Regions from separate parts of the Vibrio artabrorum genome, predicted to be linked through region 3. Evidence: predicted binding sites of a transcription regulator. Region 3 holds the regulator's gene; each other region holds the start of a gene.

Region 1 (10,954 bases), 630 kb from region 3:
GGTTTCAATTCATCTGACAGTAGTGAAGTACAAACACCGACAGCACGCGAGGCATTATTTACATAGACGACAGGTTCTGAATAATTCTGTTCGATTTTGACTGCAGTATGTGCTTTAGATGTCGTTGCCCCACCGATTAACAGAGGCTGTTTAAAACCTTGCCTCTCCATCTCTTTAGCAACATGAACCATCTCATCCAGTGAAGGCGTGATCAAACCCGAAAGACCGATGATATCGACGTTCTCTTCTTTAGCGACCTTAAGGATTTTTTCGCATGACACCATCACACCTAAATCGATAATTTCGTAGTTATTACACTGTAAAACCACGCCTACTATGTTTTTACCGATGTCATGAACATCGCCTTTGACTGTCGCAAGTAAGATTTTCCCGTTAGTTGCACCTACATCTTTGGTTGCATTGATGAACGGTTCTAAGTGAGCAACCGCCTGCTTCATAACACGCGCAGACTTTACAACCTGTGGTAAGAACATCTTACCCTCACCAAACAGGTCACCAACTACGTTCATGCCATCCATTAAAGGACCTTCTATCACTTCAATAGGACGAGAGGCATTAATGCGAGCTTCTTCGGTATCTTCAACAATAAAGTTAGTGATACCTTTTACTAAAGAGTGCTCCAAACGCTTCTCTACCGGCCAAGTGCGCCACTCTAATGCCGATTTATCCTCAACCTTACCGACAGCGCGCTCTAGGTATTCAGTCGCGATATCAAGCAAGCGTTCGGTTGAGTCATCACGACGGTTTAGTACGACATCTTCAACCGCATCACGCAGATCTTCTGGAACATTATCGTAAATTTCCAACTGACCCGCGTTTACAATACCCATATCCATACCATTTCTAAAACAGTGATATAGGAACACCGCGTGAATCGCCTCACGGACGTAATTATTACCACGGAATGAGAATGAAACATTCGACACACCGCCAGAGATCATCGCATGCGGGAGATCGCGTTTAATGTCCCCTACCGCCTCAATAAAATCAACCGCATAGTTATTGTGTTCATCGATACCAGTCGCCACTGCGAAAATGTTCGGGTCAAAAATAATATCTTCTGGCGGGAAACCGACTTCATCAACAAGAATGTTGTAGGCATTGGTGCAGATCTCAACTTTACGCTCTCGAGTATCCGCCTGACCGACCTCATCAAACGCCATCACGATGACAGCAGCACCATAACGACGAACTAATTTGGCTTGCTCAACAAACTTATCTTTGCCTTCTTTTAGAGAGATGGAGTTAACAATGCCTTTACCTTGAATACATTTTAGGCCAGCTTCGATAACTTCCCACTTAGAAGAATCGACCATAACCGGCACTTTCGAGATTTCAGGTTCTGAAGCACATAGATTGAGGAATTTAACCATACACGCCTCGGCGTCTAGCATCCCTTCATCCATGTTGATATCGATAATCTGAGCACCGTTTTCGACTTGCTCTCGAGCCACACTCAACGCTTCATCGTATAATTCTTCCTTAATGAGGCGCTTAAAGCGAGCTGAACCGGTAACATTGGTCCGCTCACCGACATTCACGAACAAAGACTCTTTAGCAATCGTCAAAGGCTCAAGTCCAGAAAGACGACAAGAAACCGGCAAATCAGGCAATTGACGTGGCGTTACACCTTCAACAGCCTCTGCCATTTGGCGTATGTGTTCTGGCGTTGTACCACAACATCCGCCAATTAAGTTCAAAAATCCACTTTCAGCCCACTCTTTAACATGTTCCGCCATCTCTTCGGGAGAAAGGTCATACTCACCAAATGCATTGGGCAGACCCGCATTAGGGTGTGCAGATACATTGCATTCAGAGATACGAGACATCTCACCGACATATTCGCGCAGTTCATCTGGGCCTAATGCGCAGTTCAAGCCGAATGAGATAGGTTTAACATGACGAAGAGCGTTGTAGAATGCTTCTGTCGTCTGACCTGAAAGGGTACGGCCTGATGCATCAGTAATGGTACCGGAGATCATGACTGGTAAAGTAATGCCGACTTCTTCAAAAACAGATTCAACCGCAAACGCACATGCTTTCGCGTTTAAGGTATCAAAGATAGTTTCGATCAGAATAAGATCTGAGCCGCCTTTGATCAGAGCTCGAGTTGATTCAGAATAGGCCTCAACCAGTTGATCGAAGCTAATATTACGATAACCCGGATCATTAACATCCGGGGAGAGAGAACAAGTTCGGTTAGTTGGACCTAACACACCCGCCACAAAGCGAGGTTTGTCCGGGGTCTTTGCGGTCCATTCATCAGCCGCTTCACGAGCAAGCTTAGCAGCAGCAAAGTTAATTTCTTCACTAAGGCTTTCCATATCGTAGTCAGCCATAGCAATGGTTGTTGCATTAAAGGTATTCGTTTCGAGGATATCAGCCCCCGCTTCCAAATACTCGGTATGGATACCTTTGATAAGATTAGGTTGTGTAAGTACCAAAAGGTCGTTGTTCCCTTTTAAGTCACTATGCCAATCAGCAAAGCGCTCACCTCGATAGTCCTGCTCGTCCAATTTACGATCCTGAATCATGGTACCCATACCACCATCGATCAGCAAAATTCGTTGCTTCAACAGAGATTCAATCTTTTGCCTTATATTACTTCCCACAATACAACCTCATTCCTTTAATTATTCGTCCATCCTATCACACATTAAAAAGGAGTCTAGACGTCTAAATGAGTAAATTGATTACCGATTCATGACAAAAAATGGTTGCTATTTGAACATGAGACAACGAAAATTCATATTCACACTTTGTCACATATTGGAATCCCAATGTCAGTCTATTACACCTTATGCTTCTTATCCGCAGCAGCCATGCTTATTGCTTTAGTTAATAGCAAAATTGGTAAAATGCAGACAACTATCGCGATTACCGCTGGTTCAATGATGTTATCTCTATTAATCATCATTGCAGGGCAAAATAATTGGTTTCAACTATCTGATATTGCTTCAGAAACTGTAGCTAGCATCAACTTTGAAGATTTCCTACTCAAAGGAATATTAGGGTTCCTACTCTTTGCTGGCGGATTGGGGATTAAGTTACCTAATTTAAAAGACCAGAAATGGGAAATTACAGTGCTCGCACTTGGTGCTACGCTCTTCTCAACGTTCTTTGTTGGCTTCGTTCTATATGGGTTTTGTCAGTTGATCGGCATTCATTTTGATCTGATTTACTGCTTACTTTTTGGCTCACTCATATCCCCAACCGACCCAATAGCCGTTTTGGCAATAGTTAAGAAGCTTAATGCTCCTAAACGTATATCAACTCAAATTGAAGGTGAGTCACTTTTCAATGATGGCTTTGGACTTGTCATCTTCGTGACCTTATTTACTATCGCATTTGGCACAGACACTCCAACCGTCAGTAGTGTCGCACTGCTATTTATCCAAGAAGCGATTGGCGGCATCGTTTATGGCTTTATTTTAGGGTTAATCTTTCATTACTTGATCAGTACGACTGATGACCATTCAATGAAATTACTGTTAACGATTGGTGTCCCAACTGCAGGTTATGCTTTTGCTGAATATCTGCATGTTTCAGGACCTTTAGCCATGGTGGTTTCGGGTATCATGATTGGGAATTGGACACGCTTTATTGGCTTCTCAAAAGAGAGCGAGGAGCATCTAGACCACTTCTGGGAATTAGTTGATGAACTATTGAATGGTGTATTGTTCCTATTAATTGGTATGTCAATGTTGTTATTTAAATTCCATCAAGAAGACTGGATCTTGATGGCTTTCGCTGTTCCTTTAGTACTAAGTGCTCGTTACTTAAGTGTTTTCCTATCTTATATCGGATTCAAACGCTTTAGAACTTACAACCCGTGGTCAATTAATATTCTGACCTGGGGAGGCTTGCGTGGTGGTCTAGCTCTGGCGATGGCACTTTCAATCCCTTCCGGCATTTGGGTAATTGAAGAAAAACTCATTGATGTAAAAGAAATCATCCTCGTTATGACCTATGCGGTCGTTGTATTCTCTATCTTAGTACAAGGCTCTACGATTACTCCTATGATCGAAAAAGCGAAGCAAGCAGAGAAAAATTTAGATTAACATCTCATGATCTCGCTCTAAAATATATTGCCGATTGTTATTAAGCCAGTAGCCCCGTTACTGGCTTTTTTCATGCACACCACTTGGTGTTCTCGTCACTAATACCAATGAAAGTAAACATATGATCGAATTGAAACTGATAAATTATTGTGAAATTTAGCCATCAATAGCCTGAATAATACCGATTTAAAAAAGCTAGCGAGCCAACAAAAAACCATTCAGATAAAGGTTCACTTACTAGCGCTTGCACACTTTAAAGACAGCCTCTCTCGTGCACAAATTGTAAAAGCCCTCAAAGTCAGTCGGAACAGTGTGAATAAATGGGTTAAGACTTTTTTTGAAAAAGGTTTGGAAGGACTTGAAGAGAAACCCTGCACAGGTAGACCAGCCTACATCACTGAAGGACAACGAAAACAACTCAACGAGTTTATAAAGAAAAAAGTCGAATCACCTTCTGGCGGACGCCTTGTCGGGAGCGATATACATGACTACATCGTTAAACTGTGATAAACACTACCACCCAAATTCCATTTATTATCTCCTCGCCCATATGGGGTTTTCTTGGATAACTTCCTGTTCCAAACACCCTAAACCATCACAGAAAATCCAAGACGATTTAAAAAAAATTCCAAATCGAAACGATCCTTAAGATCCCCAGCCGTGTTGATGTCTGGTTTCAAGATGAAGCTCGATTTGGTCAGCAGAACAAACAACACGTCTTTGGGCAGCTCGTGGGACGAGACCTCGCTTGGTAAAACAGCAGCAATTTGATATTTGGCTCTGTATGTCCATCAAGAGGGATTGGTGTCCAAATCATAGAAAGCAAAAAGGCTCTAGCATTTCTGCTAGAGCCTTAAATATGGCAGGGGTGGAGAGATTCGAACTCCCAACACGCGGATTTGGAATCCGCTGCTCTGCCAATTGGAGCTACACCCCTAAAACTTTTTATTACTTCAGATTCGAAAAAACCTCGCACTAGGCGAGGTTATCGAATAAGTGGCGGAGTGGACGGGACTCGAACCCGCGACCCCCGGCGTGACAGGCCGGTATTCTAACCAACTGAACTACCACTCCGCAGTGGTCAACTCACTAAGTGAGCGTCCATATCTCCAGGTCGGTCAACCTAAAGATTTAATTTAAAGCCTGGCGATGTCCTACTCTCACATGGGGAAGCCCCACACTACCATCGGCGCTATTGTGTTTCACTTCTGAGTTCGGCATGGAATCAGGTGGGTCCACAATGCTATGGTCGCCAAGCAAATTTTAAAATTCGGAAAACTGATTTAAAAGTCTATCTCTTCAAACGCATTCAAGGTCTGGTCTTTCTTTGAGTCCACAAAACCCCTTGGGTGTTGTATGGTTAAGCCTCACGGGCAATTAGTACAGGTTAGCTCAATGCCTCGCAGCACTTACACACCCTGCCTATCAACGTCGTAGTCTACGACAACCCTTTAGGACACTTATAGTGCCAGGGAAAACTCATCTCAAGGCTCGCTTCCCGCTTAGATGCTTTCAGCGGTTATCGATTCCGAACTTAGCTACCGGGCAATGCCATTGGCATGACAACCCGAACACCAGAGGTTCGTCCACTCCGGTCCTCTCGTACTAGGAGCAGCCCCTTTCAATTTTCCAACGCCCACGGCAGATAGGGACCGAACTGTCTCACGACGTTCTAAACCCAGCTCGCGTACCACTTTAAATGGCGAACAGCCATACCCTTGGGACCGACTTCAGCCCCAGGATGTGATGAGCCGACATCGAGGTGCCAAACACCGCCGTCGATATGAACTCTTGGGCGGTATCAGCCTGTTATCCCCGGAGTACCTTTTATCCGTTGAGCGATGGCCCTTCCATTCAGAACCACCGGATCACTATGACCTGCTTTCGCACCTGCTCGAATTGTCATTCTCGCAGTCAAGCGGGCTTATGCCATTGCACTAACCACACGATGTCCAACCGTGTTTAGCCCACCTTCGTGCTCCTCCGTTACTCTTTGGGAGGAGACCGCCCCAGTCAAACTACCCACCAGGCACTGTCCGTAACCCCGATTCAGGGGCCAACGTTAGAACATCAAAACTACAAGGGTGGTATTTCAAGGACGACTCCACCACATCTAGCGACGCGGTTTCATAGTCTCCCACCTATCCTACACATGTAGGTTCAATGTTCAGTGCCAAGCTGTAGTAAAGGTTCACGGGGTCTTTCCGTCTAGCCGCGGGTACACTGCATCTTCACAGCGATTTCAATTTCACTGAGTCTCGGGTGGAGACAGCGTGGCCATCATTACGCCATTCGTGCAGGTCGGAACTTACCCGACAAGGAATTTCGCTACCTTAGGACCGTTATAGTTACGGCCGCCGTTTACCGGGGCTTCGATCAAGAGCTTCGACCGAAGTCTAACCCCATCAATTAACCTTCCGGCACCGGGCAGGCGTCACACCGTATACGTCATCTTACGATTTTGCACAGTGCTGTGTTTTTAATAAACAGTTGCAGCCACCTGGTATCTGCGACTCTCGTCTGCTCCATCCGCAAGGGACTTCACTGATAAGAGCGTACCTTCTCCCGAAGTTACGGTACCATTTTGCCTAGTTCCTTCACCCGAGTTCTCTCAAGCGCCTTGGTATTCTCTACCCGACCACCTGTGTCGGTTTGGGGTACGATTCCTTACAATCTGAAGCTTAGAGGCTTTTCCTGGAAGCATGGCATCAATGACTTCACTACCGTAGTAGCTCGACATCGTATCTCAGCGTTAGTAGCGGTCCGGATTTACCTAAACCACCCGCCTACGTACTTGAACCTGGACAACCGTCGCCAGGCCCACCTAGCCTTCTCCGTCCCCCCATCGCAATTGTAAGAAGTACGGGAATATTAACCCGTTTCCCATCGACTACGCCTTTCGGCCTCGCCTTAGGAGTCGACTTACCCTGCCCCGATTAACGTTGGACAGGAACCCTTGGTCTTCCGGCGAGGGAGTTTTTCACTCCCTTTATCGTTACTCATGTCAGCATTCGCACTTCTGATACCTCCAGCAGCCCTTACAGACCACCTTCAACGGCTTACAGAACGCTCCCCTACCCCACATACCCTAAGGTACATAGCCGCAGCTTCGGTGTATAGCTTAGCCCCGTTACATCTTCCGCGCAGGCCGACTCGACCAGTGAGCTATTACGCTTTCTTTAAATGATGGCTGCTTCTAAGCCAACATCCTGGCTGTCTGAGCCTTCCCACATCGTTTCCCACTTAGCTATACTTTGGGACCTTAGCTGGCGGTCTGGGTTGTTTCCCTCTCCACGACGGACGTTAGCACCCGCCGTGTGTCTCCCGGATAGTACTTACTGGTATTCGGAGTTTGCAAAGGGTTGGTAAGTCGGGATGACCCCCTAGCCTTAACAGTGCTCTACCCCCAGTAGTATTCGTCCGAGGCGCTACCTAAATAGCTTTCGGGGAGAACCAGCTATCTCCAGGTTTGATTGGCCTTTCACCCCTAGCCACAAGTCATCCGCTAATTTTTCAACATTAGTCGGTTCGGTCCTCCAGTTGATGTTACTCAACCTTCAACCTGCCCATGGCTAGATCACCTGGTTTCGGGTCTAATCCTAGCAACTGTACGCCCAGTTAAGACTCGGTTTCCCTACGGCTCCCCTAAACGGTTAACCTTGCTACTAAAATTAAGTCGCTGACCCATTATACAAAAGGTACGCAGTCACACCACGAAGGTGCTCCTACTGCTTGTACGTACACGGTTTCAGGTTCTATTTCACTCCCCTCACAGGGGTTCTTTTCGCCTTTCCCTCACGGTACTGGTTCACTATCGGTCAGTCAGTAGTATTTAGCCTTGGAGGATGGTCCCCCCATATTCAGACAGGATATCACGTGTCCCGCCCTACTCGTTTTCACTGATTATGATGTGTCGGTTACGGGGCTATCACCCTTTACTGCGAGACTTTCCAGACTCTTCACCTGCATCATTAAAAGCTTAAGGGCTAATCCAATTTCGCTCGCCGCTACTTTCGGAATCTCGGTTGATTTCTCTTCCTCGGGGTACTTAGATGTTTCAGTTCCCCCGGTTTGCCTCCTGTTGCTATGTATTCACAACAGGATACGTACTTATGCACGTGGGTTTCCCCATTCAGGAATCCCAGACTCAAAAGGTTATTACTACCTAATCTGGGCTTATCGCAAGTTATTACGCCTTTCATCGCCTCTGACTGCCAAGGCATCCACCGTGTACGCTTAGTCACTTAACCATACAACCCGAAAGGGTCTTGTGTATGATACAAATTTGCTTTCACTTTTAAAAAGTGAAGACAAAAAGCAACCAAGGTTTTTGGTTGTCATTAAGAAGGGTTAATTCTCAATGACTGTTTGCCGGACTCAATTGTGATTCAAACAAGTTTGAATCGAATACAAGACACTTGAATGTGTTTGTTGTGTCTATCTAATGAAAGATAAACATTGAGAACTTTTAAATTTGATTGAATTACTCGTAAGTAATCAATCAGTCAGCTTTCCAAATTGTTAAAGAGCTTGATTCAATAAATTGAACCATTTTTAAAGACTCTCTTAAGACTTTTTATCTAACAAGAACGCTTAAAGATGGTGGAGCTATGCGGGATCGAACCGCAGACCTCCTGCGTGCAAGGCAGGCGCTCTCCCAGCTGAGCTATAGCCCCATCTAGGTCGATATTGGTGGGTCTGAGTGGACTTGAACCACCGACCTCCCGCTTATCAGGCGAGCGCTCTAACCAGCTGAGCTACAGACCCAATATCGTCTCTTAACTTTTCTAAACCTAATCAATCTGTGTGGACACTCATCGTAAGTATCTTCGTATAAGGAGGTGATCCAGCCCCAGGTTCCCCTAGGGCTACCTTGTTACGACTTCACCCCAGTCATGAACCACAAAGTGGTGAGCGTCCTCCCCGAAAGGTTAAACTACCCACTTCTTTTGCAGCCCACTCCCATGGTGTGACGGGCGGTGTGTACAAGGCCCGGGAACGTATTCACCGTGACATTCTGATTCACGATTACTAGCGATTCCGACTTCATGGAGTCGAGTTGCAGACTCCAATCCGGACTACGACGCACTTTTTGGGATTCGCTCACTATCGCTAGCTTGCTGCCCTCTGTATGCGCCATTGTAGCACGTGTGTAGCCCTACTCGTAAGGGCCATGATGACTTGACGTCGTCCCCACCTTCCTCCGGTTTATCACCGGCAGTCTCCCTGGAGTTCCCGACATTACTCGCTGGCAAACAAGGATAAGGGTTGCGCTCGTTGCGGGACTTAACCCAACATTTCACAACACGAGCTGACGACAGCCATGCAGCACCTGTCTCAGAGCTCCCGAAGGCACGCCTGCGTCTCCGCTGGCTTCTCTGGATGTCAAGAGTAGGTAAGGTTCTTCGCGTTGCATCGAATTAAACCACATGCTCCACCGCTTGTGCGGGCCCCCGTCAATTCATTTGAGTTTTAATCTTGCGACCGTACTCCCCAGGCGGTCTACTTAACGCGTTAGCTCCGAAAGCCACGGCTCAAGGCCACAACCTCCAAGTAGACATCGTTTACGGCGTGGACTACCAGGGTATCTAATCCTGTTTGCTCCCCACGCTTTCGCATCTGAGTGTCAGTATCTGTCCAGGGGGCCGCCTTCGCCACTGGTATTCCTTCAGATCTCTACGCATTTCACCGCTACACCTGAAATTCTACCCCCCTCTACAGTACTCTAGTTCACCAGTTTCAAATGCAGTTCCGAGGTTGAGCCCCGGGCTTTCACATCTGACTTAATGAACCACCTGCATGCGCTTTACGCCCAGTAATTCCGATTAACGCTCGCACCCTCCGTATTACCGCGGCTGCTGGCACGGAGTTAGCCGGTGCTTCTTCTGTTGCTAACGTCAAGAGATAGCGCTATTAACACTACCCCCTTCCTCACAACTGAAAGTACTTTACAACCCGAAGGCCTTCTTCATACACGCGGCATGGCTGCATCAGGCTTGCGCCCATTGTGCAATATTCCCCACTGCTGCCTCCCGTAGGAGTCTGGACCGTGTCTCAGTTCCAGTGTGGCTGATCATCCTCTCAGACCAGCTAGGGATCGTCGCCTTGGTGAGCCATTACCTCACCAACTAGCTAATCCCACCTAGGCATATCTTGACGCGAGAGGCCCGAAGGTCCCCCTCTTTGGCCCGTAGGCATTATGCGGTATTAGCCATCGTTTCCAATGGTTATCCCCCACATCAAGGCAATTTCCTAGGCATTACTCACCCGTCCGCCGCTCGACGCCCATTAACGCACCCGAAGGATTGTTAGTGTCGTTTCCGCTCGACTTGCATGTGTTAGGCCTGCCGCCAGCGTTCAATCTGAGCCATGATCAAACTCTTCAATTTAAGATTTTGTCGACTCAACGAATACTGACTTCAAAACTACAAAAAGTAATTCTAAAGCTATTACCATTCCAACAGAATGGTAATGAATTGACTGTGCCGAATAACTACAAGTAGTTAAACGTATTGGTCACTCAGTTCATTGAAATCAATTTTGATTCCGAAGAATCTGTTTTATCTAACGATAAAACGTTTTGATATTCATCAACGAGTGCCCACACAGATTGATAGGTTTAAATTGTTAAAGAGCTTGTTCTCTAAAAAGAGAACGCTTTCAGTGCCTTAGCACTTAAGCAGGACGCGTATAATACGCTTTCTACTTTGAAAGTCAACATAAAATACTAAGAAAACTTAGAACTCTATGGTGACTTGTCTATTTAATAGACAAAGTCGAAATTAAAGCCTGGCGATGTCCTACTCTCACATGGGGAAGCCCCACACTACCATCGGCGCTATTGTGTTTCACTTCTGAGTTCGGCATGGAAT
Region 2 (10,954 bases), 960 kb from region 3:
CGAACTTATGATGATCTACAACCAAGATGCCAAAGGGGCGAAACCTTTAAACCAAGTTGTAGAGATGAGTGTGAACAGCTATTGCACTAACTCTGAAGTAAGATCACACCTAGATATGGGACTGGCTTACAACATCAAGATTCGTAACACTCGAGGACAGTTGATGGTTGACAAGCTGATCACTAAACAGACGTGTCAGAGCAGCTAGATTCGAGATTCGAGATTCGAGATTCGAACAAGCATCAATCCCGAAGGCCTCGCATCGCGAGGCCTTTGTTTTTAGGGCGTTACATTCTAACGAAGTTATCGAGGTTTTTAACAAGCTAGGATGACCCGTTATTGACTACGATTAGTATCAAGCTTCTGCGACGGCCCACTCTTTACGTAGCGCTTTAGTGGCTGCAACTAAATTAGCAAGTGCGGCTTCTGTTTCTGCCCAATTCCGGGTTTTAAGGCCGCAATCAGGGTTTGCCCATAAGCGTTCCACCGGAATTTTCTCAGCGGCTTTCTTAAGCAAGTCGATGATCCACTCTTCTGATGGAATGTTTGGTGAGTGAATATCATAAACACCAGGTCCAATCGCATTCGGATAGTTAAACGCTTCAAACGCTTTGAGCAATTCCATATTCGAGCGAGAAGTTTCAATGGTAATCACATCGGCATCTAGCGCGGCCACAGAATCAATGATCTCATTAAACTCGCTGTAACACATGTGGGTATGAATTTGCGTTTCTTGCTTAGCGCTCGCGGCTGAAATTTTAAAGGCATCGACCGCCCACTCTAAGTATTCTGCATGGTCACGCTTTTTCAGCGGCAAGCCTTCACGAATGGCAGGTTCATCAATTTGAATAATGTTGATCCCTGCATCTTGTAGATCAGACACCTCATCACGCAGCGCAAACGCCAGTTGGTTGGTGATCTCTTTGCGAGAAATATCTTCACGTGGGAATGTCCAGCACAAGATAGTCACAGGCCCAGTCAGCATCCCTTTCATCTGCTTAGCTGTTAATGACTGAGCATACGTCGACCACTCTACTGTGATCGGTTTTTCACGTTCGATATCTGCGACCACAATCGCCGGTTTTACGCAGCGTGAACCATAGCTCTGTACCCAACCAAATTGAGTGGTTTGGAAACCAGCTAAGTTTTCTGCAAAGTACTCCACCATGTCATTGCGTTCCGCTTCGCCGTGTACAAGTACATCCAAATCTAACGCTTCTTGGCGCTTAACTGCATCGGCTATGTGACCTTTCAATGCCGTGTTGTATTCCGCTTCACTCAGTTTGCCAGTGCGGTAAGCACTGCGTTGAACACGGATCTCCCCTGTTTGTGGAAACGAACCAATGGTTGTGGTTGGTAACAACGGTAAGCCGAGTACTTCAGACTGATGCGCGGCACGTTCTGCGTATGGAGCACTGCGCTCTGCTAATGCTTTAGTTACGGTATTGATTCGAGCTTGCACTTGCGGCTTGTTCACATGTGTGGCGCTCTTGCGTGCAACAATCGGTTGGCTGTAAGTCTCACACGCCAAAATGGCATTTTGATCGCCATCCAACGCGGCCCCCAATAAACTCACCTCAGTGACTTTCTGTTTTGCAAAGGAAAACCAACTCTTCACTTCTTCGCTGAGTGTATCTTCGAGTTCAAGGTCAACCGGGCTATGCAGCAACGAACATGAACTCGCGACCCACAATTTGTCTCCCAGCTTCTCTTTGACTGGTTGCAGTTTCTCTAGTAATGCCGCTAAATCAGCTCGCCAAACATTGCGCCCGTTGATTGCCCCCGCCGATAGCACCCAACCTTCAGGTAGCTTATTCACCACTTCATCGAGTTGTTGTGGTGCCGCAGCCAAATCAATGTGTACGCCATTCACTGGCAACTTTACGATTTGATCTAACGTATCGGTCACCGAATCAAAGTAAGTAGTAAGCAATAGTTTTACATCGCCTTGAATCACTTGATACGCCAGTTTGAATGAATCGGCCCACCGGCTTTCAAGCTCTAGAGAAAGGATAGGTTCGTCGATTTGCACCCACTCAACGCCCAACTTAGTGAGTTTTGCTAAAATCGCTTGATAAGCGGTGAGAAGACGCGGAAGCAGAGACAAGCGATCAAAACCCGCTTCCACTTCTTTACCTAAGTATAAGTAAGACAGTGGGCCGAGAAGAACTGGCTTCACCTTATGCCCCGCTTTAATCGCTTCACTCACTTCGTCAAACAGTTGTGGCCAGCTCACTTCAAAGGTGTCGTCTTTACTGAACTCAGGAACAATGTAGTGGTAGTTAGTGTTGAACCACTTAGTCATGTCGGAAGCCGCAGCACCATCTTTAGCGCTTTCAGATCCATGTTTACCACCACAACAGGTGGATTGTGTTTGAGATTGTCCACGCCCAACTCGAAATAAAGTATCTAAATCTGGGAAGGCTTTTTCATCTTCTGATCCACCAGCATGACGTTTCGGCACATGACCGAGAAGCAGAGTCGTTGTTAGAACATGGTCGTACCATGCGAAGTCACCCGCCGTTGCAAAACTTAGATTCGCGTCGGCTTGTACCTTCCAGTTACGATTTCTCAATTCGCTGCCGAGCTGCTTGAGCTCAGATTGGTCAATCTCACCGCGCCAGTACTTCTCTAGTGTGAATTTAAGTTCGCGTTTTTCGCCGATACGTGGGTAACCTAAAATATGCGTTGTTGTCGTCATGAACCTGTTCCTTATTCAATAATTTTAATATCCAGTCAGACGGCCTATCCGATTAAATCTTTTCAAAGAAGGCGTCTGGATGGCTAAACTATCTACCTAATCTGAACGATGAACAACGTCCAAATATTCATCTTGTTTATTAATAATTTTCATTTTGAATAATCTTAAGATGAACGATTAGAATTCATTTGGACATCTAGACGTTTACAAGAGAGTGAAAACCCCGTAGGGTGATTATTAAGAAATATTGAATTGGCTTAGGGAATATGAGGAATACTCATGATAGAGCTTAAACACCTTCGAACATTAACCACCTTGAGAGACAGCGGCTCGCTAACGGCGACGGCAACTTCTCTCCATCTGACTCAGTCGGCACTTTCTCATCAATTGAAAGATCTTGAAGCACGTATTGGCGGCCAGCTTTTCCTCCGTAAAACTAGGCCCGTAAAATTCACCTCTGAAGGGGAGATATTGCTTAAGCTGGCAGATGAGATACAACCCAAAGTCGCGAAAGCAGAAAACGAGCTCGCGAGCCTAAAGGAGGATGTGAATGGTCGGTTGCACATGGCGATCGAGTGTCACTCGTGTTTTCAATGGTTGATGCCTGCCCTGAAAGAGTACCAAGTGGCATGGCCAACCGTCACGCTTGACTTTTCATCAGGCTTTGGCTTTGAGCCCCTACCTGCGTTAATGGCTGGCGAATTAGATTTGGTGATTACCTCTGATATCCAGCCGCGTTCTGAGGTGCACTACGAACCGCTGTTCGATTTTGAAATGCGCTTGATTACTGCTATTAACTCACCTTTAGCGGAAAAGCAGATCATTGAGCCGCAAGACCTGAGTGATATCACCATGCTCTCCTACCCTGTTCAAAAGCAGCGGCTCGATGTTGTGAAGCACTTTTTACAACCCGCAGGCGTCGACCCTAAAAAATGGAAACAGGCAGACAACACGTTAATGTTGGTACAAATGGTATCGGCAGGCTTAGGGGTCGCTGCACTACCCAACTGGGCGATCAGTGAGTTTTCAAGGCAAGGGTTGATCGCCAGCAAACCATTGGGCAAAGGGCTATCAAGACGCCTATTTGCAGCAGTCAGAAATTCAGAAAAAGACAAACGTTACCTACAAGCTTTTTTTAGCACCGCAAGGCAGCAAAGTAAGAGTCACTTAGATGGGATTAAGGTTGTTTAACAGATTTCGTGTTGGGCGAGTTTGAGTAGTGTTAGCTTCACTAGGCAGCCGTCAGAAACAAGAAAGTCACAGACCATCTGTGACTTTTTTATTATCAATACAGACAATAGCGACACTTTTTCATTCACGATAGCTGATGCACTCGTCCGCTATTTATCTTGGGTAAGACTTAAACTGATTCGTCAATGGATCGTATTGGTAGCCAAGCATATCAAGCTTACCCACGACACTCTCTATATCCATTTCATACATACTGATCAGTTCTTCAAAGCTATCGCATTCTAAACGAAGTTTTTCATTCACGATGCCCAGCAAAATAATGCTATCGAAACCTTTAACGTTGCTTAAATCCATCTCGAACTCCTTACGAACACACCGACTAGAGTTAAGTTTAGAACGCTTACCCGCGCCACGCTAAAAAACCGATCACACTTCTTGACGAAAGTGAGTGATTAAAGTGCCCAAACTGGCGTTAAACCAACGACGGCCGCCAATAACATCAGCAACGAAATCGTCAACTGTAATTTTTCAGGCGTTTTAACGAACAATAAATGCCAACACCACACCACGATAGACGAGATCAACAAAGCAAAACTAAATAACAATGTTGAAATCACCGGTTCCAGTTGTGCCTCAGGCAGTGAATAAACATTGATCACGGTGGCTAGCACCACCAGCATGCCACTGAGTATACCCACAACAGGGAGAACACGATGAAAGGCTTGTAAGCGCGTTCTTGCAATTGTCAGCAGAAGATGGCTGAACACTGAGCCCAACAATACCACGAGTAACAAGGTCGTGATCATACCAACCGTGGTTGCTTGTTCTGTTGCTTGGATAGCTACGTATGACAGCGCTAAACCACAAGCTAGATACATCACCCAAATGGGGCCAGCGTCGCGTGTTTTGTTAGTCTGAACTTGAGAATAGAAATAGAAGATCGCAAATACGACCAGAAAAGCTTCGATCTTAAGAGAAGAAACGGCGAGCCACAGTACGCCAATCGCGGGTAACATCTTGTGAATGCGGCCACGTTGACCTGGGCAAATGTCCCCCTTCACTAAGATTAAAGTTAACATCAGTTGAGCTCCCAATAACATCGGAGCAAATTGCATTAGTAACGTTTCGACCATTATGGATCTACTTATTCAGAGATATTTTCGCGAATAATATCAAAATCTGCCCTGAACACTAATCAAAATCGCAAATTAGCGGCGTCATTCATGGCTTCAACTCGGCTTTTGTATAGCGATTTTATCCGTAAGATCACCCAAACGTCGAAAGACATCAGTACGAGCAGGGGCATGTTCTACTGGCTAGTCTAGCTTCATGCCGCTATAATTCCCGCCTCAAAAATCAGAGGTTGAAATATGTACAGCGATATCACTCCTATTCACGAACACAAAAAATACTGGGCCGAGTGTTACGGAACAGCACCCTTTCTGCCGACCAGTAGAAAGGAGATGGATGCGCTTGGATGGGATAGCTGTGACATTATTATTGTAACGGGCGATGCCTATGTCGATCACCCGAGCTTTGGTATGGCGATCATCGGCCGTCTGCTTGAAGCTCAAGGTTTCCGCGTGGGCATTATTGCTCAACCAAAGTGGGACAATAAAGATGCCTTCATGAAGCTAGGTAAACCTAACCTATTCTTCGGCATCACAGCGGGTAACATGGACTCCATGATCAACCGCTACACCTCTGATCGAAAATTACGTCACGATGATGCTTACACACCGAACAATGAAGGTGGCAAGCGTCCTGACCGTGCAACTCTGGTTTATTCTCAACGTTGTCGTGAAGCTTACAAAGGCACGCCAATCGTACTTGGTGGTATTGAGGCGAGTTTGCGTCGTGTGGCTCACTACGACTACTGGTCGGATAAAGTTCGTCGCTCTGTATTGTTTGATGCAAAAGCGGACATTCTTCTTTTTGGTAACGCTGAGCGTGCACTGGTTGAAGTGGCACACCGCATTGCCGATGGCGAAGACATGTCTACGCTGACCGATATTCGTGGTACTGCTATCAATCTCCCTGCGGCCCCTGAAGGCTTCAAGATCATTGACTCTTCTCGTATCGAAAAGCCGAACAAAGCGTACGTTCCGGTAAACCCATACGAAGTTGAAACCCAGTGTGATACCAAGAAAGACGAAAAAGAAGAAGTAAAAGCGCAACCTATTACTATTCGCCCTTCTCGTCACGATGCAAAAACAACAGCGGTGCGTATCCCAGGTTACGAAAAGCTAAACAATGACCGTATTCTTTACGCTCACGCTAGCCGTATTCTGCACCTTGAGACAAACCCGTACTCAGGTCGTGCTCTGATTCAACGTCACGGTGATCGCGAGCTTTGGGTTAACCAAGCGCCCATTCCATTGACTACAGAAGAGATGGATTACGTGTTTGGCCTTGCTTACAAGCGTGTTCCGCACCCAATGTACGGCAAAGCGAAAATCCCGGCATACGACATGATCAAAACCTCGGTGAACATCATGCGTGGTTGTTTTGGTGGTTGCTCTTTCTGCTCAATCACAGAGCACGAAGGTCGTATCATTCAGAACCGTTCGAAAGAATCCATCTTGGATGAAATCGAAGAGATTAAAGATAAAGTACCGGGCTTCACAGGCACCATTTCTGACTTGGGCGGCCCAACGGCGAACATGTACCGGTTAGGTTGTTCTGATCCAAAAGCTGAAATTAACTGTCGTCGTCCATCGTGTGTGTTCCCGAAAATCTGTGAAAAGCTAAACACAGACCATCAACACACCATCGACCTGTACCGCTCTGCGAGAAAAGTGCCGGGCGTTAAGAAGATCATGATCGCTTCTGGTGTACGTTACGACTTAGCGATTGAATCTCCAGAATACGTTCGTGAGCTTGTGACTCACCACGTGGGTGGTTACTTGAAGATTGCTCCAGAGCATACTGAAAAAGGCCCACTGGATCTGATGATGAAACCGGGCATGGGCACTTACGATCGTTTCAAAGAGATGTTCGAGAAGTACAGCGCTGAAGCCGGTAAAAAGCAGTACCTAATTCCTTACTTCATCTCTGCTCACCCGGGCACAGAAGATGAAGACATGCTTAACCTTGCAATGTGGCTAAAAAAGCACAACTACGAGTGTGACCAAGTACAAAACTTCTACCCATCGCCAATGTGTAATGCCACGTCGATGTACTACTCAGAGACTAACCCTCTGAAACGCGTGAAATATAAGAAGCGTGAAGATGTTCCTGTACCAAAAGGTGATCGTCAACGTCGTCTGCATAAAGCACTGCTTCGTTATCACGATCCTGAAAACTGGAAACTCATCCGTGAAGCGCTGATCAACATGGGCAAACAGCACTTAATTGGCGACAAAGCAAACTGCCTAGTACCCGCAGAAGACTTTGATGCACAAACGCCAGCACAACGTCGTAAATCTGGTCGTCACGGCTCACAGCGCTTTGCGACGAAACACAGTAAGTCGCAGCCAGGTCTGGGTGGCGAAAGCCCACGTAACCATAAACCCGGTGGCAATAAGCCTAAATCGGGCGGCAAAAAGCCAACGGGTAGCCAAGGTAACGGCAATCAGGGCAACGGAAAGCAGCACGGTAATGGTAACGCGAATAAACCAACGACTGGCTTCATTAAGAAAGGTAGTCAGCAATCGCAAGGTAATGGCAGCGGAAACGGTAAACCAAACCGTAACAAAGCGGGCAACGGCCAAGGTGGCAAACCTGCGAGTAACGGTAAAAACCGCCAGCGTGCAGCACAGCGTTAATCTGTGTTCATTCCAGTAAAAACACAAAGCGCAGCATCTCGCTGCGCTTTTTCCTATTCTGCACTTTTATCTCTCTACTAACGAAAAAGCCAATAGACTCGTAGTACCAAGTTCAATATTCAACGAAAACTTGATTTAGTTGGTTTACAGCGCTTGCAGGCTACTGGATACTTGTGCGTCCTATTTGATATGAAAATGCTGGCTCTTAAGTCAGCATTTTATATAAGTGCGATGAAACTAAATAATAGCCCTGTAACTCAGCATCAATATAACGACCACACCTTTTTCTTAAAGCGTGACGACCAGCTTCACTCTCATTTTTGTGGCAACAAAGCCAGAAAGTTTATGAAGCTACTGGAAGACGAGTACCCAAACACCACCACTCTAATCAGCTATGGTTCCGCTCAAGCTAACTCATTGTTCTCGCTCGCTGCACTGGCAAAAATTAAAGGCTGGACGCTTGAATTTTACGTCGACCACCTACCCCAATGGTTACAAGAACGCCCAATAGGCAACTACCGTGGTGCCATCGAGCTTGGGGCTAAGGTCATTTCAGTCAAAGAAATCGGCTCTGAGCTTCATCCACAAGCGTATATTGAACAAGTAAGACAGCCCAACTCTCAATGCATTGTATTACCTGAAGGTGGACGTTCTCAGCTTTCTGAATATGGTGTGAAACAACTGGCGATGGAAATACTCGGCTGGACACGTTTCCAAAACAAGAACGATTTCGTGGTGGCTCTACCAGCAGGCACCGGCAGTACCGCTCTGTATCTGCACAAACATTTAAAAGTTCACGACATCCCGGTATTGACCTGTGCGTGTGTGGGTGGCAGTGACTACCTAACGCAACAATTTAATGAACTGGGTGAAACCGATCACCCACATATCTTACCGCTTAACGCCAAGCACCACTTTGGTAAACTGTATCAACAGGACTATCAAACTTGGTTGGATCTGCAAGAGCAAACCGACATTGAATTTGACCTACTTTATGATCCATTGATGTGGCAATGCTTAGAACAGTGGCAACAAGACAACCCAGATAAAACCATCATCTACATCCATCAAGGTGGCATCTTAGGTAATGAGTCGATGTTGCCACGCTATCAACGTAAGTACCCAGAACTTCGAAATAGCCACGCCAGTAATAACGCTGCTAACACAACTTGGTAGTAATCCGTTCTTTTCTACTCTAAAACCCCGCATCTCTGAGAACTGAGAATTTCTTAGCGCATAATGAATAGCCATCGCCCTTATCTCGATGGCTGTTTATCAGCTATTCCCCCTCTTGCTATCACACATTTCAAGTAAACAACAGAAACCTGGCGAGGATCATCACGTTATCTATACTTTCATATTGGAACGTCAATAGTCACCGAAAGGAAGAACGCATGCGAAAACTCACAACGCTCGGCCTGTTTTCAGTTTTACTGCCCTTCTCTGCGATTTCAGGGGAAAACGTCACTTACCAAATCGATGGGATGGATTACGAAGGTTATTGGAGTGAAGCCAGTGATCAAGCGCCTTTGGTGCTGCTAATACACGATTGGGATGGCTTAACCGATTACGAAAAGAAACGCTCTGAAATGCTCAACGAACTCGGTTACAACGTATTCGCCATCGATCTATTCGGTAAAGGCATTCGCCCGACGGAGGTGAAAGACAAAAAGCAACACACCGGTGAGCTGTATAAAGATAGAGAGAAAATGCGTGCGCTGCTTAACGCAGGAGCAATGGAAGCGAAACGACTTGGGGGTAACTTAGATAACAACGTGATGATGGGTTACTGCTTTGGCGGAGCCGCCGTACTGGAAGCCGCTCGCGCCGGTATTCCATCGAAAGCTTATGTGACCTTTCATGGTGGTTTATCAACACCCAAAGGGCAAAACTATTCTCAAACCAAAGCGCCCGTTGTTGTATTCCACGGAACGGCTGACGCCATGATCTCTATGCAAGACTTTGGCAACCTCGCAGCTCAACTTGAAGCGACCAAAGTTCCGCATGAAATGATCACTTATAGTGGTGCGCCACATGCCTTTACCGTATTTGGCTCAAACAATTATCAACAACAAGCTGACCAAAAGTCTTGGGAACGCTTTACTCAGTTGTTAAAAACCACCACCAGATAAAAGATTCTTTATCTTCGATGTTGTGCGCACGGGCCATATTTTGATAACGCATTAAGCTATCCCAGTACACCGATATAAAAGCGGGGCATTGAACAATGCTAGGAGTTTGGCTAAAACGAGAAAACCCCAGCATTTCTGCTAGGGTTCTGAATAGTGGTGGAAGGATGGGGATTTGAACCCCAGATACGCTATAAACGTATACTCGCTTTCCAGGCGAGCGCCTTAAGCCACTCAGCCATCCTTCCACAAATTGTGTGTTGAGCTTGTCACTCAACGAGGCGCTACTTTATTGATTATGCTTGCTTTGGTCAAGAGGCATTATCAAAAAAAGTGCCTTTTTCAGTTTGTTCGATTACAAATTAACTCATTAGATCAAAAACAAACCAAATTTTATTCTATCGCTATACTTAAGCTTGCTGATAATAGCCGGGCACTCGAAACCATTTACGACACATGTCGAGAAAGTAACCGTACAGTACGCCCATACCACAAGAGATAACCGCATTACTGGTTACAGCCGTAACGATCTGGTCGCCTGAAGCACCAACCGCCCACAGAATACCGATATAGACAGGTGACTGAAACAACACGTAAGCCATAAGATCGGACAAATTTTTCATCAATGAACTTTGCGAAAGCTTTGCACCGTTGCGCAAGAACCAATCACGAAAGACACCATAAGGCCAAGCAATAGCAATGTTGACCGGAATAGATAATGTTCGAGAAGCAAGAGATTGCTCAAACGTCATACCCGAAATAAACACTTCTACGATCATGCCCGAAATAAAACAAAAAACGACCATAGCAACGGTATCCGCCAATGCGTTTCGAATACAAAATGGACCACGAGTTTTCATTGATGCCTAACCCAAAATATATCACTAACCAATTAGCGACTAGGTAACATATAACCGAGGCATTCTCACACCTCACCAGATAATGTCACCATTAAACCACAACATAAGTAGTCATACATTCCAAATTAAAATTCAAGTGGTAAGTTTACAACCAAAAACCCAATTAAAAACAGTCACTATCACCAAAAAAACACATAGAGGTCAAACATTAAACAGTTCATCCTTTTTATTTAGTAATTAAACAACATCTTAGTCGTGTTTATCCTCTTTCGAGATCTTCGTTTCGTGATACTGATAGAGTTTATT
Region 3 (10,954 bases):
ATGTGTTGGGGGAGTATCCAGCTTCAAGCACTGCTGTCTCGACTCGTTTACGAGTAGACACGGAGACCTTCTCAGGATTCATCAATGCACGTGATACCGTGGCTGTTGAGACGCCTGCTAACTGGGCAACATCCTTCATTGTCGCCATAAATTAAACCCTCTTTTAAGTTCCTTTGCTGCCTAATTGTCTAAGGCACGAATAATAAGTGTGATTGAACAAATATCATGAAAGTGTTGCTAACCCTTTTTTCATGACAATATTTTATTTGTTTCATCCGAGTAAAGTTACGGTTAGATTAACAAAAATCACACGACTGGTGTGAGGTGGGTCATGAAAAAGATGAAATATTTTTGAATAAACCCACCATTAATTTTAACCATGATGGGTTTAGCTTAAATCTTGCGGTTCAATATCGAGCGACCAACGCACTTTTTTTGCAGCGGGTAATAGATTAATCGCAGGTTTTGCACTCATTAATAGCTTCTGCATAAGCGAGCGCGTTTGTGTTTGCAATATTAACTGCCAGCGAGATTTACCTGCTCGTTTGGCTAATGGCGCTGGCGTTGGACCGAGCACCATACAATAGTCGTCAAACAAAGGGTGCGATTCCAATGTGTGACGTACCTGACGTAAGAACTCTTCCACCAAGTGCGTGTCATTCGCTTCTGCTCTAAACAGAGTCATAAAGGTATAAGGCGGTAACATCGCCTGTTTGCGTTCCGCCAGTGCTGTTTGAGCAAAGTGGTTATAGTCTTTGTGAAGAAGCGCTTGTAACAAGCCGTGTTCTGGGTGGTGAGTTTGTAAGATTACCTCACCCGGTTTACTAGCACGCCCTGCTCGACCGGCAACTTGAGTGAATAATTGAGCCAATCTTTCTGAAGCGCGAAAATCACTGCTATATAAAGAAGCATCAACATCCAATAATGCCACAAGTGTCACGTCAGGGAAGTGGTGGCCTTTAGCCAGCATCTGTGTACCGATAAGTATTTGGTATTTCCCCTGACGAATAGACTCTAGCGCGCTCTCTAGGCTGCCCTTACGGCGGGTGCTGTCTCGGTCAATACGAACGGTTTTGTATTCAGGAAATAACTGACCTAGTTGAGCTTCCAGTTGCTCGGTACCGACACCGACTGTCACCAAGTTCTGTGAACCACAGCTTTGGCAATGGTGCACGATATGTTGCTGCGAGCCGCAATGGTGGCAGCGCATTTCATTACTGTATTGGTGATAGGTGTAGTAAGCGTCACAGCGTTTACATTCGGCGGTCCAACCGCAATCATGACACATCAATGCCGGAGAAAACCCTCGTCGATTGAGAAACAGCATCACTTGGTTGCCTGCTTTGAGGTGTCTTTGCATTTCTGCAATGAGTGATGCAGATAAACCACTTTCCAGGTATTCCCCCTTCACATCCAACACTTTATTGGTGGTCGGCAAAGCGACCCCTGCGCGTGAGGTGAGGGTTAGGTAACTGTATTTACCGATTTGAGCATTGTGCAGCGTTTCAAAAGCGGGGGTTGCTGAACCAAGAACGACAGGGATTTGCGCCTTATGAGCACGCATGATCGCGACATCACGAGCGTGGTAGCGCAGGCTATCTTGCTGTTTATAAGAAGCGTCATGTTCTTCATCAACAATGATAATGCCTAAATCAGCAAAGGGGGTGAATAGCGCTGAACGGGTACCAATGACGATGCCAGCAATCTGATCTCGTGCTGATAGCCAAGCATTCAATCGCTCGGAGTCGTTTAATCCCGAGTGGATAACCTCTACCGGCACATTAAAGCGTCGCTTAAAGCGGTTAATGGTCTGTGGGGTTAGGCCAATCTCAGGAACCAAAACTAACGCTTGTTTGCCTTGGTCAAGGATCGGTTTGATCATGTTTAAGTAGACCTCAGTCTTACCTGATCCGGTGACACCTTCTAACAAGAAGCAACCAAAGTCGGTTTGGCTATTGACGGTCGCAATCGCGATGGCTTGCTCTGCATTGAGTTTTGGTTTGTCTTGGTCGTTTTCGAGTTCGACAGGCCATGCATGGCGTTTTGGCTTTTTCTCTACCGATTCAATCCAGCCTTTTTCTTCCAGCGTCTTAAGTACCGCGCTGCCCACCTCTTCATCAATGAATTCTTGATGAGAAACCGGGCCGTGCTCAAGCATGTGCATCACTTTGGCTTGCTTGACAGCACGACCAAAGCCTTGCATCAGTTGATCTCGACCTGATGGCGTCAGTTGCCATTCGACAAGCGTCGCAAAGTCGGCCGCTTTGCCTTTTCGTAAGGCGCTTGGCAGAGCATTGGCTAAGGTTTCCCCCAGTGGGTATTGGTAAAACTGACTGCACCATACCAAGAGTGCGTAGACCGATTCAGGCCAAACGGGTTGATTGTCTAACAAAGCTTTAATGGGCTTGAGCTTGTCTAGCTCGAATTCAGATTCGTTAACCAGGGCCGTCACAATCCCAGTTAAGGTTTGCCGTCCAAAAGGCACAGAGACTCGACCACCAATAATCGGAAATAGGTGGTTGGGAATCTTGTAATCAAACTGCTTGTCGAGTGGGACAGGCAGCGCCACACGGGCAATCATTGGACGCATAAAGGGACGGCTTTGCTGAGATGACGAGAGTGAACAGTCTAAAGGATAAGGCGGCTAAATTCGAGAAACAGTTTGCAAGAGAAGGCTAAGTCGCCCCATGAAGACGACTCACCTCCTCAAATATTCATCACCATCATCTTTGCGACAAAAGAAATAAAGACACTATTGGTGAAAAATGTATCAAATCAGTTGATCCTACCTCACAGATTCATTACTATACTGCGCCTTAAAGGTATGGCTTTATCGCGATTGAGTGATGCAGCGGTATCTTTATTTATTTTTTAACTACGTGTGGTGTGCGGCTTAGAATCGTATAGCGACACGGCCTACTTGAGGTTATCCCATGAAAGCTGGAATCCACCCAGAATACAAAGCAGTTACTGCAACTTGTTCTTGCGGCAACACATTTGAGTTCAACTCAACGCTAGCAAAAGAATCAATCCACCTAGACGTATGTGACAAATGTCACCCATTCTACACTGGTAAGCAACGTATCGTAGATACAGGCGGCCGTGTTGATCGCTTCAACAAGCGTTTTGGTGCTCTTTCTAGCAAGAAGTAATTCTCGCTATTTAGACATAAAAAAGGACACTTCGGTGTCCTTTTTTGTTGTTTAGCCTTTGAGAAAGCCATGAATATTAGGCCGCTCGAATTCTGCGCCAATTCATCATCAATGGCGAAGGCTTATTCTTATATGTGCTTCCCATATTATGCACGATAAGTATCCGTTCAAAAGTTCAACAAGTGGCAGTAATTTCAACTGCTCACTGGTCTTATTAGTAGTGAAATCTCGTTTTTTAATGAGACAGAAGCTGTAGCCATCTAGGAACTTTGAAGTACATCCATTAACATGAACAAGATCCCCCAAATAATAATATCCTAGGAACTAACACCCATGTCTGAAGACAGCCGCCAAGCTCAATCCTCTCAAGATTTATCACCTCAAGAACAATTCCGTCAGCAAGCTCTTGATTACCATGAGTTCCCAATGCCAGGTAAAATTGCCGTCGCCCTGACGAAGCCTGCAAACTCTGCAGAAGATCTGGCACTTGCATACAGCCCTGGCGTGGCTGAGCCTGTTCGCGAGATCGCACAGAACGTCGATAACGTTTATAAGTACACAGGTAAAGGCAATATGGTTGCTGTTATCTCTAACGGTACGGCGATTCTTGGTCTCGGTAACCTTGGCCCTATTGCTTCTAAACCTGTTATGGAAGGTAAAGCGCTCCTGTTTAAGCGTTTTGCTGGTTTAGATTCTATCGATATTGAAGTAAAACACCGCACAATCGATGAGTTCGTTGATACGGTTGCGAATATCGCAGATACATTCGGCGGTATTAACCTGGAAGACATCAAAGCCCCAGACTGTTTTGAGATTGAACGTCGCCTGATTGAACGTTGTGATGTACCGGTATTTCATGATGACCAACACGGTACGGCGATTGTAACGGCTGCGGGTATGCTGAATGCGATTGAACTTCAAGGTAAGGAGCTTGAAGAGTGTAAGATCGTCTGTTTGGGTGCTGGCGCAGCGGCTGTAGCATGCATGGAACTACTGATTAAATGTGGCGCTCAGCGTGAAAAAATCTACATGCTTGACCGTAAAGGGGTGATCCATACACGTCGTGATGACCTAAATGAATACAAAGCGCTGTTCGCAAACAACACGGACAAGCGCACGCTTGAAGAGGTTATCGAAGGCGCAGACCTGTTCTTGGGTGTATCGGGGCCTAACCTACTGCCTGCTGAAGCTCTAACGCTGATGGCTGATAATCCCGTTGTGTTTGCATGTTCAAACCCAGACCCAGAGATCAAGCCTGAGCTTGCACACGAAGTCCGTTCTGACCTAATCATGGGGACAGGCCGCAGTGACTACCCTAACCAAGTCAACAACGTACTGTGTTTCCCATTTATTTTCCGTGGTGCATTAGACGTACGTGCGAGCGAAATCAATGACGAAATGAAGCTGGCGGCGGTGAAAGCGATTCGTGAACTGGCAAAAGAAGACGTTCCAGCTGAAGTATTGGCAGCTGCCGGTGAGACTACACTGGAGTTTGGTAAGGGTTACATCATTCCTAAGCCAATGGACCCACGTCTACTTCCTCGCGTAGCACGAGCTGTAGCGGAAGCGGCGGTTGAATCTGGCGTAGCTCGTATCGAGATGCCAGCTAATTATATGGCATAGAGACATATAGTATAGAAACTGGATGACATAGTTGTCTGATATCGTCGTTTCGTTATCGAGACGAAAACGAATAATAAAAAACCGACTCATCGGGAGTCGGTTTTTTTATGTCTCTGATTCACAGCACACTGATAAAACTAGTCAGTGATGCAAAAAATAGAGTTCAGCGATAGCGAATCAATAATGAAGGCAGTGACTGAGTTGTTTTTATTCTTCGTCAAACGCTTCGAATTCGATGCCCATTTCTGTCATCAGTTTTTTCACTTCAGCAGGGATATCGTCAGGACGATCTTTACGAAGGTCTTCATCCGTAGGTAGTGGTTGGCCTGTGTACGCATGTAGAAAGGCTTCGCACAGTAGCTCACTGTTTGTGGCATGGCGTAGGTTATTAATCTGGCGGCGAGTTCGCTCGTCAGTCAGAACCTTTAACACTTTTAGAGGGATAGAAACTGTAATCTTCTTTACTTGTTCGCTTTTCTTTCCATGCTCAGCATATGGGCTTATGTATTCACCATTCCAGTCGGCCATTGCGTACCTTCATCACTTTAGTTGTTAGAATAAATTAATAGTGGTGATTTTAGCGGGATTTACTGCCATAAGCAAAGACATATGGACGTCTAGAAGTGTTGACGTCTCACATTTATGGAAGTAAAGTGAATAACCTATATCTAGCACAGCCGCAAAATGCCGATCAGCCGCTGTGATTCTCAGACGCAAAACTTGTAAGGAAGCACCTATGAGCAGCCGGAAGCCAGCAACAATAGCAGTACGGACGGGCATCGAGTCAGACAAGCAACATCATGCCGTTGTCCCACCTATTTATCTGTCGACTAACTATGGTTTTCCCGCTTTTGGTGAAGTGCCAAAGTACGATTACACTCGTTCTGGTAATCCAAACCGCGGTTTATTAGAAACGGCACTGTTTGAGCTTGAGTCGGGCAAAGGCGCGGTTGTCACTAACTGTGGTACTTCGGCGCTTAACTTATGGGTTTCTGCTTTCCTAGGTGGTGATGATCTTATTATCGCACCACACGATTGCTACGGTGGTACTTACCGTCTGTTTAACACTCGCTCATTAAAAGGTGATTTCAACGTTCTGTTTGTTGATCAATCGGATCAAGTTGCACTGGATGCGGCGATCGCGCTCAAGCCAAAGTTGATCTTAATCGAAACCCCATCGAACCCATTGGTTCGTGTGGTTGATATTGCAGAAACTTGCCGTAAAGCGAAAGAAGTGGGTGCTCTGGTTGCTGTCGACAACACATTTTTGACCCCAGTGTTCCAAAAGCCATTAGAGCTGGGGGCTGATTTTGTTATTCACTCGACAACCAAGTACATCAACGGACACTCAGATGTGATTGGTGGCGTTGTGGTCACTAAGACAGAAGAGCATGCTGAAGAGCTAGCATGGTGGGGCAACTGTATTGGTGCGACCGGCACACCATTTGATAGCTACATGACGCTCCGTGGTATTCGCACGTTGGGGGCGCGTATGCGTGTTCACGAAGAAAGTTCTCGTGACATTCTGACGGCCCTACAACAACAAGAACTGGTGGGGACTATTTATCACCCAAGCCTTGTTGAACATCCGGGGCACGAGATAGCAAAGAAACAACAATCGGGCTTTGGTTGTATGTTGAGTTTTGAATTTGCGGGTTCTTTTGAAGCGCTTAAATACTTTGTTGATAAGTTAGAGCTGTTTTCTTTGGCAGAATCATTGGGCGGTGTTGAAAGTCTGATTTGTCATCCTGCGTCTATGACTCACCGAGCTATGGGGGAAGAAGCATTGGCTGAGGCTGGTGTATCTCAGCAACTGCTGCGTCTTTCGGTTGGCCTTGAAGATGCGGAAGACCTCATTGACGATCTCAAGCAAGCTTTTGAAAAAACACAGCACTTTATCACTGAAGGGGAGGCCTAATAATGACAAACTTTCGCCAGCTACATAAATTTGGTGGTAGCAGTTTAGCCAATCCTGAATGTTACCAACGTGTGGTCAATATTCTCAGAGACTACTCATCCGCAACGGACTTAGTTGTTGTATCAGCCGCAGGTAAAACAACCAACCGTTTGATTGAATTTGTTGAAGCGCTTGATAAAGATGGTCGTATCGCACATGAATGTCTGCAAACACTTCGTCAGTTCCAGCTTGGACTGATTGAAGCACTGCTTGAAGGTGAGGCTGCCATTCAGCTCACGGCAACCATTCAACAGGAATTTACCGCTTTGGGTGAGCTAACCGCCCCTTTGAGCGAAGCGCAAAAAGCCCAGGTGCTTGGACACGGTGAGGTTTGGTCTTCACGTCTACTCGCGGCTTTGTTGTGCCAGCATGACTTACAAGCGGTTGCTCAAGATGCGCGTGCCTTTTTACGAGCTGACGTGGGGGCTCAACCGGAAGTTGACCGTGCCCGTTCTTACCCTCTGATTAAAGAAGTCCTGGCACAGCATGCACATTGCCGTGTGGTGATTACGGGCTTTATGGCTCAGAACAGTGAGGGCGAAACGGTACTGCTTGGTCGTAATGGGTCGGATTACTCAGCGACCGTGATTGGTGCTTTAGCTGAGGTGGAGCGCGTGACCATTTGGAGTGATGTGGCTGGCGTGTACAGCGCCGATCCTCGTTTAGTGTCTGATGCGTGTTTATTGCCTCTGCTTCGCCTTGATGAAGCGAGTGAATTGGCTCGCCTAGCGGCTCCAGTGCTGCATAGCCGAACGCTTCAACCTGTGGCTCAAAGTGCTATGGATCTCAGCTTACGTTGCAGCTATCAGCCAGAAGCCGGCTCTACGCAGATAGAGCGAGTACTGGCATCAGGTCGTGGTGCAAAAATCATAACCTCTTTGGATGAAGTCTTCATTGTTCAGCTAACTTTCGGCCATGGACATGATTTCGGTCGTCTAGAAAATGAAGTTCTTGAAGGACTTCAGCGTGCTCAATTAGAGCCTCTAGCTTATGAGCTTGAACCTGATCAAAACTGCTTGCGCTTAGCCTACACCGAAGAGATAGCAGGCAGTGCATTAGAGTACCTACAAGATCATGCTATTGAAGCCGAAATTAAGCTTAAAGAAGGTTTCTCTTTAATTGCTGCTGTGGGGGCGGGAGTCACTAAAAATCCAAATCATTGTTACGGTTTCTACCAACAGCTTAAGGGTTCTCCGGTTGAGTTTATCTCGGAAGCTCATTCAGGCTTGAGCTTGGTGGCTGTGCTTCGTAAAAGTGAAACATCGGGTTTAGTGAAAGGTATACACTCTCAACTATTTCAAGCGCAAAAGCGTATTGCGATAGCTTTGTGTGGCAAGGGTAACATTGGATCAAGTTGGTTAAGTCTGTTCGCTGAGCAAAAGGCTGAACTTGAAAAGCGCCATGGAATGAATTTTAACTTGGTTGCGGTGGTTGATAGCCAAACGTATTGGTTTGATGAGCAAGGTATTGATGCGAATTCCGTCAGTCAACGTTTTGATGATGAAGCCATTGCCAATAATGGTGACGATTGGCTTGACCGTTTGGGTTCTCTTCAGGGCTATGATGAAGTGGTGGTACTTGATGTCACTGCGAGTCCAGCGCTTGCAGCAAAATACCTGCAAATTGCCCAACACGGCTTCCACCTTATTTCAGCCAACAAGGTGGCAGGCTCGGCATCCAGCGAGTATTACCACCAAGTGAAAAGTGCCTTTGCTAAGATCAGCCGTCACTGGTTGTACAATGCAACGGTAGGAGCCGGCTTACCGATTAACCATACCGTACGTGATTTACGTGAAAGTGGCGATGACATCCTGGCACTGTCTGGTATCTTCTCGGGGACTCTATCTTGGTTGTTCCAACAGTTTGATGGCTCAGTGCCGTTTAGCGAATTGGTTGATTTGGCATGGCAGCAAGGGCTGACAGAGCCAGATCCTCGTGCTGACCTAGATGGCTCTGACGTGATGCGTAAATTGGTGATTTTGGCGCGTGAGTCGGGTTTAGAGATTGAACCTGAGAATGTAAAAGTAGAATCATTGGTTCCTGAAGAGTTGAAAGACCTGTCGGTCGATGAGTTTTTTGATAAAGCTTCAGTGCTAAGCGAAGAACTGGCTGAACGCTTGGAAAAAGCGCACGCTCAACAAAAAGTGCTACGTTATGTCGCGCGTTTAGAAAAGAGTGGTAAAGCCACCGTAGGGGTCGAGGCGTTGTCAAAAGATCACGCATTGGCGAATTTACTGCCTTGTGACAATATTTTTGCTATTGAGAGCAAATGGTATAAAGACAATCCATTGGTTATTCGAGGTCCCGGAGCTGGACGTGAAGTCACCGCAGGCGCCATTCAATCTGACTTAAACAGAATGTCGAGCTTGTTTTAATAAGTAATCAGCTTATTTATGGCGTAAACAACCGACTATTCACTAGTATCGATTAGGCTGAAAGCACAATGTGTTTTCAGCTTTTTTTGCTTGGTGTCCCCACTTAGTATCTTAAGTTTTACTCACGATCTTCTTGAGAAAAATTCATAATCGATCTGTTGACATTAAATCGTATTCAATACATTCTATGGACATATAGACGTCTATACGTCGTTTGGGAATTTGAGATTAGTGGTTGCTTTTGCCACAGGGAGAGTAAGATGGGATACACACACGCCAGTCATATCGACGCTTTGAATCAGAATATCGCTGAACTTTCTGACAACATCAATGTGTCATTTGAGTTTTTTCCACCAAGCAGTGAAAAGATGGAAGAGACTTTGTGGAATTCCGTTCATCGTTTAAAGACTCTTCAACCTAAGTTTGTATCAGTCACTTATGGTGCAAACTCGGGTGAACGTGATCGTACCCACTCAATTATTAAAGAGATCAAGAGCCAAACGGGTCTAGTTGCAGCACCACACTTAACGTGTATTGATGCAAATCGTGAAGAGTTGATTCAAATAGCCGATGATTATTGGGCAAATGGCATTGAAAGTATTGTGGCGTTGCGTGGTGATATTCCGCCTGGCGGTGGTGCTCCCGATATGTACGCCTCTGATCTTGTTGAATTGCTTAAATCTCGTCACGACTTTGATATCTCAGTGGCAGCATTCCCAGAGGTTCACCCTGAAGCCAAAAGTGCTCAATCTGATCTTATTAACCTAAAACGTAAAGTGGATGCCGGTGCTAACCGTGCCATTACGCAGTTTTTTTTCGATGTAGAAAGCTACCTACGCTTTCGTGATCGTTGTGTTGCTGCTGGTATTGAGGTTGAGATTATACCGGGGATCCTACCCGTATCGAATTTTAAGCAGGCGTCCCGTTTTGCCGCCATGAATAACGTAAAAGTTCCAGGTTGGATGGCGAAGCAGTTTGAAGGCTTGGATGATGATCCAACCACTCGTCAGTTAGTTGGTGCGAGCCAAGCGATTGATATGGTTCGTACATTGAGCCGTGAAGGCGTAAAAGATTTCCACTTCTACACGTTAAACCGAGCTGAAATGACGTATGCGCTTTGTCATACGTTAGGTGTTCGCCCACAAGTTGCGACGCTGTAGTTATACCCATCGGAGTAAATGACGGGTCATCCTAGCTTGTTAAAAGCCTCGATAACTTCGTTAGAATTTTTGATTGTAGAATAACGACTGACCGAGGCTGCTTGTCGAAAAGAGCAGCCTTGTTCTCCAGCTTTTTTCTTGCGCTATTTCTGAACACTTACTTACTGTGGTTAGTATTAAAACGGTTGGCAAAACGCCATCGGCGATAGGATCACACATTCTACAGAGACAAAAAAGGCTTGGACTTTAACAGTCCAAGCCTTTTATTTTTCTAGCTGCTAGCTTGCTTAAGCAATAGCGCCCAGTTCTAACAATGCTTCTTCAGCCCATATAATCCATGCTTCACGGATGAGTAGGTTACGACGAAGAGTCAGACGCTCAAGGCGTGCTTGCTTGTCTAGCGTTGATGGTGTTGCGTAGTAAGCCGCTTCAATTTCTTTGTAGTGAGAAACCAATTTACGAGATTCTTCTACTAGTTCAGCAAGTTGTATACGGTACGCGCCAGAAGGTTGTACTGCGCAAGCCATTAGTTTTGCTGAAAACTCATCGCGCACTGTTGGGTGTGCGGTTGGTTGCTCAAACCATTCACCTAAAGCGCCACGACCAGCGTCAGTGATAGAGTAAACTTTACGATCAGGTTTGCCTTCTTGAGGCTCAAGCACGCAAGTGACTTGATGGTTCTGAGCC

The links. Region 3 encodes MetJ, which represses methionine synthesis genes. Its sites were predicted from a motif close to TTAGACNTNTANANGTCTAA; they were not measured.
Region 1: the regulator MetJ is predicted to act here: its motif matches at 2,682-2,701, upstream of metH (methionine synthase).
Region 2: the regulator MetJ is predicted to act here: its motif matches at 2,890-2,909, upstream of metE (5-methyltetrahydropteroyltriglutamate--homocysteine S-methyltransferase).

The regions. Positions count from the first base shown of each region.
Region 1 is NZ_AP025458.1:307,793-318,746, reverse strand. Features, by position in the region: gene metH (methionine synthase) at 1-2,633, opposite strand, end outside; gene OCU36_RS01555 (cation:proton antiporter) at 2,802-4,082, shown strand; gene OCU36_RS01550 (helix-turn-helix domain-containing protein) at 4,245-4,589, shown strand; tRNA gene OCU36_RS01545 (tRNA-Trp) at 4,943-5,019, opposite strand; tRNA gene OCU36_RS01540 (tRNA-Asp) at 5,080-5,156, opposite strand; rRNA gene rrf (5S ribosomal RNA) at 5,224-5,339, opposite strand; rRNA gene OCU36_RS01530 (23S ribosomal RNA) at 5,439-8,332, opposite strand; tRNA gene OCU36_RS01525 (tRNA-Ala) at 8,683-8,758, opposite strand; tRNA gene OCU36_RS01520 (tRNA-Ile) at 8,773-8,849, opposite strand; rRNA gene OCU36_RS01515 (16S ribosomal RNA) at 8,917-10,471, opposite strand; rRNA gene rrf (5S ribosomal RNA) at 10,870-10,954, opposite strand, start outside.
Region 2 is NZ_AP025458.1:1,820,043-1,830,996, forward strand. Features, by position in the region: gene OCU36_RS08195 (GspS/AspS pilotin family protein) at 1-208, shown strand, start outside; gene metE (5-methyltetrahydropteroyltriglutamate--homocysteine S-methyltransferase) at 356-2,701, opposite strand; gene OCU36_RS08205 (LysR substrate-binding domain-containing protein) at 2,981-3,892, shown strand; gene OCU36_RS08210 (DUF4250 domain-containing protein) at 4,046-4,246, opposite strand; gene OCU36_RS08215 (hypothetical protein) at 4,345-5,025, opposite strand; gene OCU36_RS08220 (YgiQ family radical SAM protein) at 5,356-7,659, shown strand; gene OCU36_RS08225 (pyridoxal-phosphate dependent enzyme) at 7,891-8,835, shown strand; gene OCU36_RS08230 (dienelactone hydrolase family protein) at 9,054-9,791, shown strand; tRNA gene OCU36_RS08235 (tRNA-Ser) at 9,946-10,036, opposite strand; gene OCU36_RS08240 (L-alanine exporter AlaE) at 10,199-10,648, opposite strand; gene OCU36_RS08245 (ATP-binding protein) at 10,898-10,954, opposite strand, start outside.
Region 3 is NZ_AP025458.1:2,778,138-2,789,091, reverse strand. Features, by position in the region: gene cytR (DNA-binding transcriptional regulator CytR) at 1-148, opposite strand, end outside; gene priA (primosomal protein N') at 389-2,590, opposite strand; gene rpmE (50S ribosomal protein L31) at 2,934-3,152, shown strand; gene OCU36_RS12645 (malic enzyme-like NAD(P)-binding protein) at 3,486-4,775, shown strand; gene metJ (met regulon transcriptional regulator MetJ) at 4,983-5,303, opposite strand; gene OCU36_RS12635 (O-succinylhomoserine (thiol)-lyase) at 5,512-6,693, shown strand; gene OCU36_RS12630 (bifunctional aspartate kinase/homoserine dehydrogenase II) at 6,696-9,107, shown strand; gene metF (methylenetetrahydrofolate reductase) at 9,368-10,267, shown strand; gene OCU36_RS12620 (PadR family transcriptional regulator) at 10,555-10,954, opposite strand, start outside.